Regions from separate parts of the Streptomyces sp. NBC_00388 genome, predicted to be linked through region 2. Evidence: riboswitches for the same ligand, from Rfam matches in the RefSeq annotation. Region 2 holds a riboswitch; the other holds the start of a gene.
The links. Region 2 has a riboswitch for thiamine pyrophosphate ahead of thiO (glycine oxidase ThiO). Riboswitches for the same ligand answer to the same signal wherever they lie in the genome.

Region 1 (5,798 bases), 1.5 Mb from region 2:
GCCTGCTCACGCCCATCGGCGACGAGCGCGGTTTCCAGGTGACCCTGGCCAGCGGGGGCCACCCCCCGGCCCTGCTCATGCGCGCCGACGGCCGGGCCGAATTCCTGTACACGCCCGGCGGCCAGCTCATCGGCGTTCTGCCCGACGCCGACATCGCGACCACCACCATCCGGCTCGGGCCCGGCGACACTCTGCTCCTGCACACCGACGGCCTCACCGAAGCCCACTCCGCCAGTGCGGGAGGCCGTTACGGCGACGACGCCCTTCTGGAGTTCGCCCAGACACTGTCACCCACCACCGCGCACGATGCCGTGGCCGCGATCCGGGACCTCCTCGACACCTTCGGCCCGGGCGTGGACGACGACACCGCCGTGCTGGCCCTCAACGTGTCGCCACTCGCCAGTGAGGAGCAGGAGTGAACCGCGGCCTGACCGTCCACACCCGCACCACCCCCGCAGGTCCGGTCATCGAACTGGCAGGAGACCTGGACCACTACAGCGCGCCGCAGGTACGGGCGCTGCTCCACGGCCTCGTGCTCGGTCCGGGCCAGCAGCTCGTCGTCGACCTCGCCCGGCTCACCTTCTGCGATTCCAGCGGCATCACGGTCCTGATCGCCGCACGGAACCACACGCTCGCGGCGGACGCGGCCCTCGTTCTGGCGGCGGTGCCCGACCGCGTCAGCCGTATGTTCCGCGTCATCGGCCTGGAGACGGTCTTCCCCACTCGTCCCACCGCGCAGGCAGCCGAAGCTTCCTGGGCGCCGCCGGCTCCCTGACCCGCGGAACCGCACAGCCACAGGCTCCGGACGGCCGGTCCCGCGCGGGTCGCGGTCCCGGCCGGCTCAGACGGTCGGGCGACGGCGCAGCCTGAGAGGTGCGTAGACGACGAGCGCGGCCAGGAAGGCCGCGTAGTAGGCGAGGTCGGCGCCGTGCAGTGCGGCAGCCAGCGGACCTGTGTAGAGGCCGGTGTTCATGAAGGGGACCGCCGCGGCGAAGGCAGCGCAGAACGCCACCAGGGCGGGCCACCCCGACCACCTGCCGCCGCTCTCGGTGGCCGCGTCCACTGGTCCACCCGCGCGGGCACGGGCCCACCAGTCGACAGCGACGACGGCGACAAATCCCGGAATCCAGTAACCGACGAACAGCAGTACGTTCTGGAAGCGGGCCGCGGTGTCCGCGGCATGCATCCACAGCACGAGGGGGAAACCCAGCACTGCGGCGAGACCGGCGGCGAACGGACGCGGAACACGCAGTCCGATGGTCTGCAGAGCCAGCGAACCGCTGTAGTCGTTCATGGCATTGCTGCACAGGGCAGCCAGCGCCACGGCCAACAGCCCCAGCGCGCCGAGGACTCCACCACCCAGCAGTTCGTCGACACCCCGGGCGGTCTGGTCGGTGAAGACCGAGGCCCCCCACAGCCCGAGCGCCTGGACGGCCACGAAAGAGACGCTGACGCCGAGGAGCGTGTACCAGAACATGCGCGGACGGGAGGCGTCCTGCGGCAGATAGCGGCTGAAGTCACTGGCGTACGGGGCCCATGACAGCGCGAGACTGAGAGCGATGGTACTGGTCAGTACGAACGCTCCGACGCGGTCGGCGCCGTGCACGCTGCCGGTGGTCGCGGGATGGACACTGTCCGGGAGCCTGCAGGCCAGGGCGGTGAAAGCCGCAGCGAGTACGAAGGTCATCACCTTCTGCAGCCGGTGGATCGCTTCGTAGCCCAGGACTCCGAGCGACCCTTGCCCCACCATCATCACCAGCACGCCGAGCCAGAAGGGCCAGCCGCAGAGCCGGGCCAGCGCGTCCCCGCCGAACAGCCCGATGAGCGCGTCCCAGGCCACCGAGGAGAGCCACTGCAACAGGCCCGGCACCACGACGGACCGGCCGAACGCGAGGCGGGCCAGCGGCAGCTGGCCTGTCCCGGTGCGGCTGCCCCACGTTCCGAGGTACGCGGTGGGAACGGCGCCGACGAGGGTCCCCAGCACCACGGCCGCCAGCGCGGTGGGCAGATCCAGGCCAAGCCCGATACCGACGGTACCGGTGAACACCCCGGTCATGGTCAGATTCGGAGCGAACCACACGGTGAAAAGCCGCCCCGGCCCGCCGTAGCGGTGGTGCGCGGGGACCGGCGCTATTCCACGTGTCTCGATCCGCAGATCGCCTGGCTGGGCAGGCATCCGGCCGTCGAAGACGGACCGGGGCTCTGTGGCCGGCGTGCTGCTGGGAGCAGGTGGCAATGACATGTGCGACATCCCTCCGCCAGTGCTAACTGGTTCAGGTTCGGCGGGTGTGATCTCAGCCCCTGGACGGGGCACCCCGTGTCCGGTACGCCGCCAGGCTAACGTGCCGCGTCACGCCGGCCGTGCCGGGGGTGCACCCTGGGCAGCAGCCACGATGTCCTCGCCGGCCCACCGGAAGAGTACGAGCGGATCCGGCTGCCCGGGGATGAAGCTCAGCCGCTGCCAGGGGGGTGCATGCGGCCGGGCCCGCCGTATGCCGCCGACAGCCCGGCCTCCCTGCGGCAGTTACGACCGGGGCTTCTCCGCGAACACCCACCGGTTGCCCGCCAGCGCGTCGTTCTGCTCGGGCAACGGGCCCCGTCCGTGGCGGCGGGTGAAGTCGAAAGGCGTGCGGACGGACGTGGACCAGCCCTTGCCCGCCAGATCACCCGCGGAGTCGGGCCGTGGTGCTCTGTCGAACAGGCCGAGCAGATCGATGCCGATCTGACGCGTCGTCGAGGTGTACAGCGGGCTGTCGCGGTATTCGAGCAGGTCCTTGTCGAGCTTGACCTCGAACGCCAGCGCACTCCCTCCCGTGGTCAGCCGGTCCACCGCATCGATGAGGTAGGTCTCGGCAGCGGGGGGCAGATAGAACAGCAACCCCTCGGCCAGCCAGACACTCGGCGCCCCGGTGTCGAAACCCGCGTCGGCCAGGGCTCCGACCCAGTCGGCCCGCAGATCGACCGGGACGGGTACGCGTGCTGCGTTCGGAGTGGCTGCCTGCTCGTCCAGCACGTCGCGCTTGAACGCCAGCACGCCGTCCCTGTCGATCTCGAAGATCACACAACCGGGGGGCCAGTCGAGCCGGAACGCACGCGTATCCAATCCCGCTCCCAGCAGCACGACTTGGCGGGCCCCGCCGGTGAGGACCGACTGGAGGAGGAAGTCGTCGAGCACCCTCGTCCGCAGGCCGAAGTAGCGCGCGAACCTCCCCCACAGCGGGTTCTCGTCCCCGTCCGCCACCTGCTCCATGCGCACGGGCCAGCCCGCGCAGGCCGGTGCGGCGAGTACGAAGTGCTCCGCGTAGACATCCCGGGCCAGGGAGTCGGGCCGGTGGGTCTCGATCGCCCGTGCCGCGGCGACCAGGAGCGCGGTCAGGCCGACGCCTCCCGCCACGCCCTCCACTCCCGGCACGACTTCCATGCCCTTCATGCCATCCCCGCCTTCCACGTCTTCCACGTCGGGTTTCCGAGGCGTTGCGCTGACCACATGTCCTCCTGGGAGTAGATGACGACCACGAACAGCGAGGGACACGAAGAACACGTCATCGACGGATGCACGACGGTGCCGAACGAGGGGCCGGCGTACCGTGCTTCGCCCCGGCCGCCTCACGCCTCCGGAACGAGGACGGGTTTGACCACCCGGCCCGCCTCGCAGTCGCGTTCGGCCTCGTTGATTGCGTCGAGCGGGTACGTACGGATCAGTTCGTCGAAGGGGAAGCGCCCCGCCTGCCACAGCCTGGTCAGCCTCGGTACCAGCAGACCCGGCACCGCGTCCCCCTCGCAGATGTGGGAAATCCGCCTGCCCCGGTCCAGTGCTCCCGGTTCGAGCGGCAGCGGAGTGTGGAGCCGTGCCACCAGACCGAGGTGTCCGGTCGGGCGCAGGCCCCGGAGCGCATCGTTGATCAGCTGGGCGGAGGCGGTGGTGTCCAGCGCGTACTGCGTACCTCCTTCGGTCAGTTGACGGATACGTCCTGGCAGGTCGGGAGAGGCTGCGTGCAGCGGGACCGCACCGAATCGTTCGGCGAGGGCCAGCCGCTCGGGGTGTCGGTCGACGGCCACGGTCACCGCCCCCGAGGCGGCGGCCGCCATGACCGCGGCCAGGCCCACCGCGCCCGCGCCGAAGACCGCGATGGTGTCGCCGGGCCCCACACCGAAGGAGTGGAAGACCGCTCCGGCGCCGGTGAGGAAGCCGCAGCCGAGTGGCCCGAGCAACTCGACGGGCAGTGCGGGGTCGGCACGCACCGCGTTGCGGGCAGGGACCACGGCGTACTCGGCGAACGAGGACTGGCCGAACCACCGGGGGGCCAGTTCGCCCCCGGCCGCATCCGTGAACCGCGCGGCGTTCTCCTTGCGCCCTCCGAAGAGGTTGAGTGAGGCGAAGGAGTCGCAGTAGGCAGGGGCAGCGTTCAGGCAGTTCCAGCAGTGCCCGCAGGAGTCGAAGCTCAGCACCACGTGGTCGCCCTTGTTCAGCCCGGTGTGCGGACCGCCCGTCTCCACCACGACCCCGGCCCCCTCGTGGCCGAGCACGGCAGGCAGCGGTGAGCGGCCCGCCGAACGCCGGACAGCGAGATCGGTCCTGCACATCCCGCAGCCCGCGATCCTGACCAGGATCTCGCCGTCGGCCGGTCCCGTGTTCAGGACCACCTTCTCGATGGCGAACGGGCTCTCGTACGAGCGCAGTACCGCCGCACCGAACCTCATTGCCACCCCTCATCCGGACGGTGCACGACGAACGGCCTGAGGTTCCCGTGAAGCCCCCACGGCCCGCCCGCGACGCCGACACCGCTCTCCTTGATGCCTGCGAAAGGCTGGGCGAGGGACAGTTCGGCGTGGTGGTTGATCCATGCCGTCCCGCACTCCAGCCGGCCGGCCACGGCCCAGGCCCGGTCCAGGTCGGTCCCCCACACCGAGCCACCGAGCCCGAAGCCGGTGTCGTTGGCCGCCGCGACGGCTTCGTCGATGCTGCCGTACGGGAGCACCGGCAGGACGGGGCCGAACTGCTCCTCCGTCACCACCGGGCTGCCTGGCGGGACATCGGCCAGGATCGTCGGCGCGAAGAAATAGCCCGGCCGGTCCAGCCGGTGACCACCGGCCACGGCTCGGGCGCCGTCGGCCAGGGCCTCCTCGGTCCAGCGCTCGACCCGGGCGAGCTGGGGGGCGTTGTTGACCGGGCCCAGCTGGGTGCCGGGGGCGAGGCCGGAGCCGACAACGACGGCCTTCGCACGCTGCGCGAGGGCCTCGACCACGTCGGAGTAGAGCCTGGCCGGGGCGTAGACGCGCTTGACTGCCATACAGACCTGCCCGCAGTTGCGGAACGCCGCCCAGAACAGCCGGTCGGCGATCCGCTCCACATCCACGTCCTCCAGCAGGATGGCGGCGTCATTGCCGCCCAGCTCCAGGGTGACCCGGGCGAGCGACGCCGCAGCGCTTTCCGCGACGGCCCGCCCGGTGGGGACCGAACCGGTGAAGGTCACGTGCCGGATCCCCGGATGGGACGCGAGGCGGGCGCCGAGAGGCTCATTACCGGTGACGATCGTCAGTACGTCGGCGGGGAGGGCGGTGGAGATGACGGACCCCAGCAGCAGGGTGGCGAGGGGGGTGTACGGGGACGGCTTGAGCACCACGGTGTTGCCTGCGGCGAGCGCGGGCGCGAGCTTTGCCGACGCAAGCTGGAGGGGAAAGTTCCACGGGACGATCGCCGCGACGGGTCCGAGCGAGCGCCAGCGGATCTCGCTGCGCACCGGACGGCCGTCCGGGATCGGCTGGGGCCGGGGGCCGTCCAGCTCGGCGAAGTAGCG
Region 2 (5,798 bases):
GCATCACGGCCGCGCACCCGAGCTCCATCGCCAGGGCCGCGTCCGATGCGGTACCGGCCCCCGCGTCGAGGATCACCGGCACCCCGGCCCGCTCCACGATCAGCTGGAAGTTGTGCGGGTTGCGGATGCCGAGCCCGGAACCGATGGGCGAGCCGAGCGGCATGATCGCCGCGCAGCCCGCGTCCTCAAGCCGCCGGGCCAGGACCGGATCGTCGCTGGTGTACGGCAGGACCGTGAAGCCGTCGTCGACCAGGATCTCCGCGGCGTCCAGCAGCTCCACCGGGTCGGGCAGCAGAGTGTGCTCGTCCGCCACGACCTCCAGCTTGATCCAGTCCGTGCCCAGCGCCTCGCGGGCCAGGCGCGCGGTGAGGACCGCCTCGCCCGCCGTGAAGCAGCCGGCGGTGTTGGGGAGCACCCTGATGCCGAGCCTGTCGAGCACCGAGAGGACCGAGCCCTGCACCGTCGGATCGAGGCGGCGCATCGCGACCGTCGTCAGTCCGGTGCCCGACGCGATCAGGGACCGCTCCAGTACGTCGAGGCTGGGCGCACCGCCCGTACCCATGATCAGCCGGGAGGAGAGGACGGTGTCCGCGAGAGTGAAGGGATCGTCTGCCATGTCCGGCTCAGCCTCCTTGGACTGCGGTGAGGATCTCGACGCGGTCGCCGTCGGTGAGCACGGTGGCGGACCACAGGCCCCGCGGCACGACGGTCTCGTTGACGGCGGCCGCGACCCCCGAAGGAGCGGTGGTGAGGGTGGCGACCAGGACATCGAGGCTGGTGTCCGCCGCGATGGCGCGGGCCGCGCCGTTGACGGACACCTGCGGTGACGGCGCACCCACCGGTGACGCGTTGACGGATGGCACATTCATGCGGGCTGCTCCTGTCGTACGGGCGGGAAGCGCCGGGGAGTGAAGGCACGGGCCTCGGCCGGCAGCTCCCCGGTGGTGAGCAGTTCGGCCATCACGTCGCCGGTCACGGGTGTGAGCAGCACGCCGTTGCGGAAGTGGCCGGTGGCCAGCAGCAGGCCGGGCAGCGTGGTCGGGCCGAGGAGCGGCGCGTTGTCGGGCGACGCCGGACGCAGCCCCGCGCACGTCTCGGTGAGCGGCAGCTCGGTGATGCCGGGCACCAGCTCGTGGGCGTCGCGGAGCAGTTCGTACACCCCGCCCGCGGTGACCGTGGTGTCCCAGCCGAGCTCCTCGCTGGTCGCGCCGATCACGAGTTCGCCGTTCTCACGGGGGACCAGATAGAGGTGACTGCCCCGGACGACCGCGCGGACGGTCCGGCTGAGGAACGGCGCGTACACACGCGGCACGGTGAGCCGGAGCACCTGCCCCTTGACCGGGCGCACGGGCGGAAGCACCGAGTCCGGCAGACCTGCGAGCTGACCGCTGCGGCTGCCGGCCGCCAGCACCACCTGGCCGGCGGAGAGCGCGGCGCCGTCGGCGAGCACCACCCCGGTGGCCCGGCCGCGCTCCGTCGTCAGGCGCTCCGCCCAGCCGCGGTGGAAGACGACCCCGGCGCGCTCGCACGCGACGAGCAGCGCCTTCGCCAGGCGGCGCGGGTCGACCTGGTGATCCCCGTCCACCCGCAGCCCGCCGCGTACGCCCGGCGCGAGCATCGGTTCGAGACGCCTGCACTCCCGCCCCGTGAGCCACTCCGACTCCAGTCCTGAGCGCAGCTGGAGGGCGTGCAGCTCCCGCAGATGCGCCCGGTCGTCGAGGTCGAGTGCCACGGCGAGCGTGCCGCAGGCGCGGTAGCCCAGATCCTGCCCCGACGCCTCGGCCAGCTCCGCGGCGAACGCGGGGTAGCGGCGGGCGGACTCCAGATTCAGACCGAGCAGCACCTGCTCGCCGTAGTGCAGTTCCGTGACGGCGGCCAGCATCCCCGCCGCGACCTGCGCGGCTCCGCCGCCCGGCAGGGGATCGGCGACTGCGGTGCGCAGCCCGCGCTGCGCCGACCGCCAGGCGGTGACGAGACCGATGATCCCGCCCCCGACGATCAGTACGTCAGAGGTGTCGGCATGGTGTGCGTGCATGGGCGTCCAGCCCCTCCCTTCGCCGGCATGACCCGGATCAGGTTCGTACGGTCGGGGGCCGGCCAGCCCCCCTCTCAGCCCGGTACGCCCGGACTCCCGCGAGTAGTTCCGCGGCCAGCCTAACCCCGGTCCGCGCCGCCCTGACAGGCATCCCATGACGGCCCCTGTCCTGACGCTGTGTCAGCTGCTTAGGGTGTACCGGGTGAGCGAGCCGAGGAACGTCGTCATCGCCGGTGCGGGCATGGCCGGGGTCCAGACCGCTGTCGCCCTGCGGGACCAGGGCTTCACCGGACCCGTGACACTGATCGGTGAGGAGGTCCACCAGCCGTACGACAGACCGCCGCTCTCCAAGGCGGTTCTGCTCGGGAAGGCCGAGAGCACCGCCTTCGACGTCGACTTCGCCGCCCTCGGGGTCGATCTGCTGCTCGGGTGCGAGGTGACCGGAGTGCGCCCGGACGACCGGGAGCTGGACACCGCGCGCGGACCTGTCCCTTACGGGTCGCTGGTCGTGGCCACCGGCGCCCGGCCGGTCGCGCTGCCCGGCAGCGAGGGCGTCCCGGACGTCCATCTGCTGCGCACGCTCGACGACGCGGGGCGGCTGCGGGCCGTGCTGGCCGGCCGGCGGGACGTGGTGGTGGTCGGCGCGGGCTGGATCGGCGCCGAGTTCGCCACGGCCGCCCGGGAGGCGGGGTGCGCGGTGACGGTCGTGGAGGCGGCGGGCCGGCCGCTCGCCGGGGTGCTGCCGGCCGAGATCGCCGCGCCCATGGCCGGCTGGTACGCCGAAAGCGGAGCCGAACTCGTCACGGACGCCCGCGTGGCCCGGGTCGAACCGGGCGCCGTGGTGCTGGAATCCGGGCGGCGGCTGCCGGCCGGGGCCGTCCTCGTGGGTATCGGTGCCAGGCCCGCGACCGGCTGGCTTGCGGGGTCCGGTATCGCGCTGGGCGCCGACGGCTCGGTCACCGCCGACGAACGGCTGCGCACCTCGGCCGCCGATGTGTACGCGGTCGGCGACTGCGCCTCCTTCCCCTCCCGCCGGTACGGCGAGCGGCTCCTGATCCACCACTGGGACAACGCCCTCCAGGGGCCGCGCACGGTCGCCGCCGACGTGATCGGTGAGGCACCGCGGAGCTACGACCCGGTGCCGTACTTCTGGTCCGAGCAGTTCGGCCGCTTCGTCCAGTACGCGGGCCACCACGCGGCCGCCGACACCCTGATCCGGCGCGGTGACCCGGCGGGGCCCGCCTGGTCGGTGTGCTGGCTGCGGGAGGAGCGGCTGGTCGCGGTGCTCGCCGTCGCCAGGCCCCGGGACCTGGCCCAGGGCCGCAAGCTCATCGAGTCGGGGGGGCCGGTCGACCCGGACCTGGCGGCGGATCCGGCGGTGCCGCTCAAGTCGGCGGTCCGGCAGCCCGGCCGACCCTGAAGGGCTGAGTCCGGGTATCGGCTGTCAGTGCGGGATGGCAGGCTTGTCCTGTGACCGAGATTGACGCAAAAACCGATGCTCTCATCCCCGCCTGGCTGCACCTCCCGGATATCGCCGAGATGTTCGACGTCGAGGTGACCCGTGTCCGCCAGCTGGTCAGGGACGGCACGCTGATCGCCGTACGCCGTGGGGAGAACAGGGCGCTCCAGGTGCCCGCCGCCTTCATCGACGACACCAAGGTGGTCAAGGGCCTCGCCGGGACCCTGACGCTCCTGCGGGACGACGGCTTCAGCGACCAGGAGATGCTGGAGTGGCTCTTCACCCCCGACGAGACCCTGCCCGGCACACCCGCGCAGGCGCTGAGCGAGAATCGCGGGACGGAGGTGAAGCGCCGGGCCCAGGCGCTCGCCCTCTGATCGGAGTGTGAACACCCCGGCGGTGCGGGGACCGGGCCCGGCCCGGCCCCCGCACCGCCGTACCTTGCCGCTCACGCACCCAGTCCATCGCAGTCCACGGGGGGAACGCCCGATGTCCACCGCACCCGCACCGCTGTCCGACGCCCGGTTGTACCTCTGCACGGACGCGCGCAGGCGCCAGGGCGACCTGCCCGGGTTCCTGGACGCGGTCCTGTCCCACGGTGTGGACATCGTCCAGCTGCGGGACAAGGGCATGGAGGCGGCGGAGGAGCTCGACCACCTCCGGGTCTTCGCCGACGCCTGCCGCAGGCACGGCAAGCTGCTCGCGGTGAACGACCGCGCGGATGTCGCGCACGCCATCGCGTCCGACGTGCTGCACCTGGGCCAGGGGGATCTGCCGGTCCCCGCCGCGCGTGCCGTGCTCGGCCCCGGCGTGCTCATCGGCCGCTCGACCCACGCCGAGTCCGAGGTGGACGCGGCGGCGGCCGAACCGGGCGTGGACTACTTCTGCACCGGCCCCTGCTGGCCCACCCCGACCAAGCCGGGCCGTCACGCGCCGGGGCTCGGCCTGGTGCGGTACGCGGCGTCGCTGGCCACGCCGCGTCCCTGGTTCGCGATCGGCGGGATCGACGCGGGCAACCTGGACGAGGTGCTGGACGCCGGCGCCCGCCGGGTGGTCGTTGTCCGGGCGATCACCGAGGCCGACGACCCGGCAGCCGCCGCGGCCGGTCTCGCCGCCCGGGTCAGGTCCCGCACCCCGTAAGGGAAGCGGACCGCCCGGGTCAGGCCCCGCACCCCGCAAGAGAAGCGGATGCAGTGATTCCGGAAAAGTGTCCGAGGGGTGGACAACTATCTCGCAAATCGGTCATAAGGTCCCGGCGCGGTTGGGGGAGTGGCAAGCCCTGACTAATCTGCCCGTATGGCCTTCGGCACTTCCTCCACCAGAACCGATCACGCCCGGACGGTGCGCGACCTGCTCGCGACCGGCAGGACGCTGTACTCCTTCGAGTTCTGGGCGCCCAAGACCGAGAAGGGCGAGCGGAACCTCTGGAACGCGCTGCGCCGTGTCGAGGCGGTGGCGCCCAGCTTCGTCTCCGTGACGTACGGGGCGGGCGGTTCCTCCCGTGCGGGCACGGTCAGGGCGACCGAGCAGATCGCGTCGGACACCACGCTCACCCCGGTCGCGCACCTGACAGCCGTCGACCACTCGGTCGCCCAGCTGCGCAACATCATCGGCCAGTACGCGGACGCCGGGATCCGGAACATCCTCGCGGTCCGCGGCGACCCGCCCGGCGACCCGATGGGCGAGTGGGTCAAGCACCCGGAAGGCGTCATGTACGCCGCCGACCTGGTCCGGCTGATCAAGGAGTCGGGCGACTTCTGCGTCGGTGTCGCGGCCTTCCCCGAGATGCACCCGCGCTCGGAGAACTGGGAGAGCGACATCCGGCACTTCACCGACAAGTGCCGGGCCGGCGCCGACTACGCGATCACCCAGATGTTCTTCGACCCCGAGGACTATCTGCGCATGCGGGAGCGGGTCGTCGCCGCAGGCTGCGACACCCCGGTCATCCCCGAAGTCATGCCCATCACCAATGTCCGCCAGCTCGAACGGTTCGCCCAGCTCAGCAACGCGCACTTCCCGGACGCCCTGAAAGACCGCATCCACGCGGTCAAGGACGACCCGGCCGCTGTACGCTCCATTGGCATCGAGTTCGCTACGGAGTTCTGCGCGAAGCTGCTCTCCGAGGATGTCCCTGGGCTGCACTTCATCACGCTGAACAACTCCACGGCGACCCTCGAAATCTACGAGAATCTCGGGCTGCACAAGCAGTCCTGACCGGCACATCCGCTCCCCGCACGGAGTGGTGGCCGCTGAGAGGGGCGTACATGGGCTGGACGGTCCTCTATGTCGGGTTCGGATTCGTCG

Region 1: another riboswitch for thiamine pyrophosphate. It lies ahead of OG917_RS02120 (purine-cytosine permease family protein); the one in region 2 lies ahead of thiO (glycine oxidase ThiO).

The regions. Positions count from the first base shown of each region.
Region 1 covers NZ_CP107948.1:441,690-447,487, forward strand. The annotation lists gene OG917_RS02110 (PP2C family protein-serine/threonine phosphatase) at 1-419, shown strand, start outside; gene OG917_RS02115 (STAS domain-containing protein) at 416-775, shown strand; gene OG917_RS02120 (purine-cytosine permease family protein) at 842-2,176, opposite strand; TPP riboswitch at 2,234-2,328, opposite strand; gene OG917_RS02125 (class I SAM-dependent methyltransferase) at 2,525-3,430, opposite strand; gene OG917_RS02130 (NAD(P)-dependent alcohol dehydrogenase) at 3,607-4,701, opposite strand; gene OG917_RS02135 (aldehyde dehydrogenase family protein) at 4,698-5,798, opposite strand, start outside.
Region 2 covers NZ_CP107948.1:1,959,846-1,965,643, reverse strand. The annotation lists gene OG917_RS08990 (thiazole synthase) at 1-616, opposite strand, end outside; gene thiS (sulfur carrier protein ThiS) at 624-869, opposite strand; gene thiO (glycine oxidase ThiO) at 866-2,035, opposite strand; TPP riboswitch at 2,033-2,145, opposite strand; gene OG917_RS08975 (NAD(P)/FAD-dependent oxidoreductase) at 2,238-3,455, shown strand; gene OG917_RS08970 (Rv2175c family DNA-binding protein) at 3,506-3,871, shown strand; gene thiE (thiamine phosphate synthase) at 3,984-4,634, shown strand; gene metF (methylenetetrahydrofolate reductase [NAD(P)H]) at 4,791-5,708, shown strand; gene OG917_RS08955 (hypothetical protein) at 5,759-5,798, shown strand, end outside.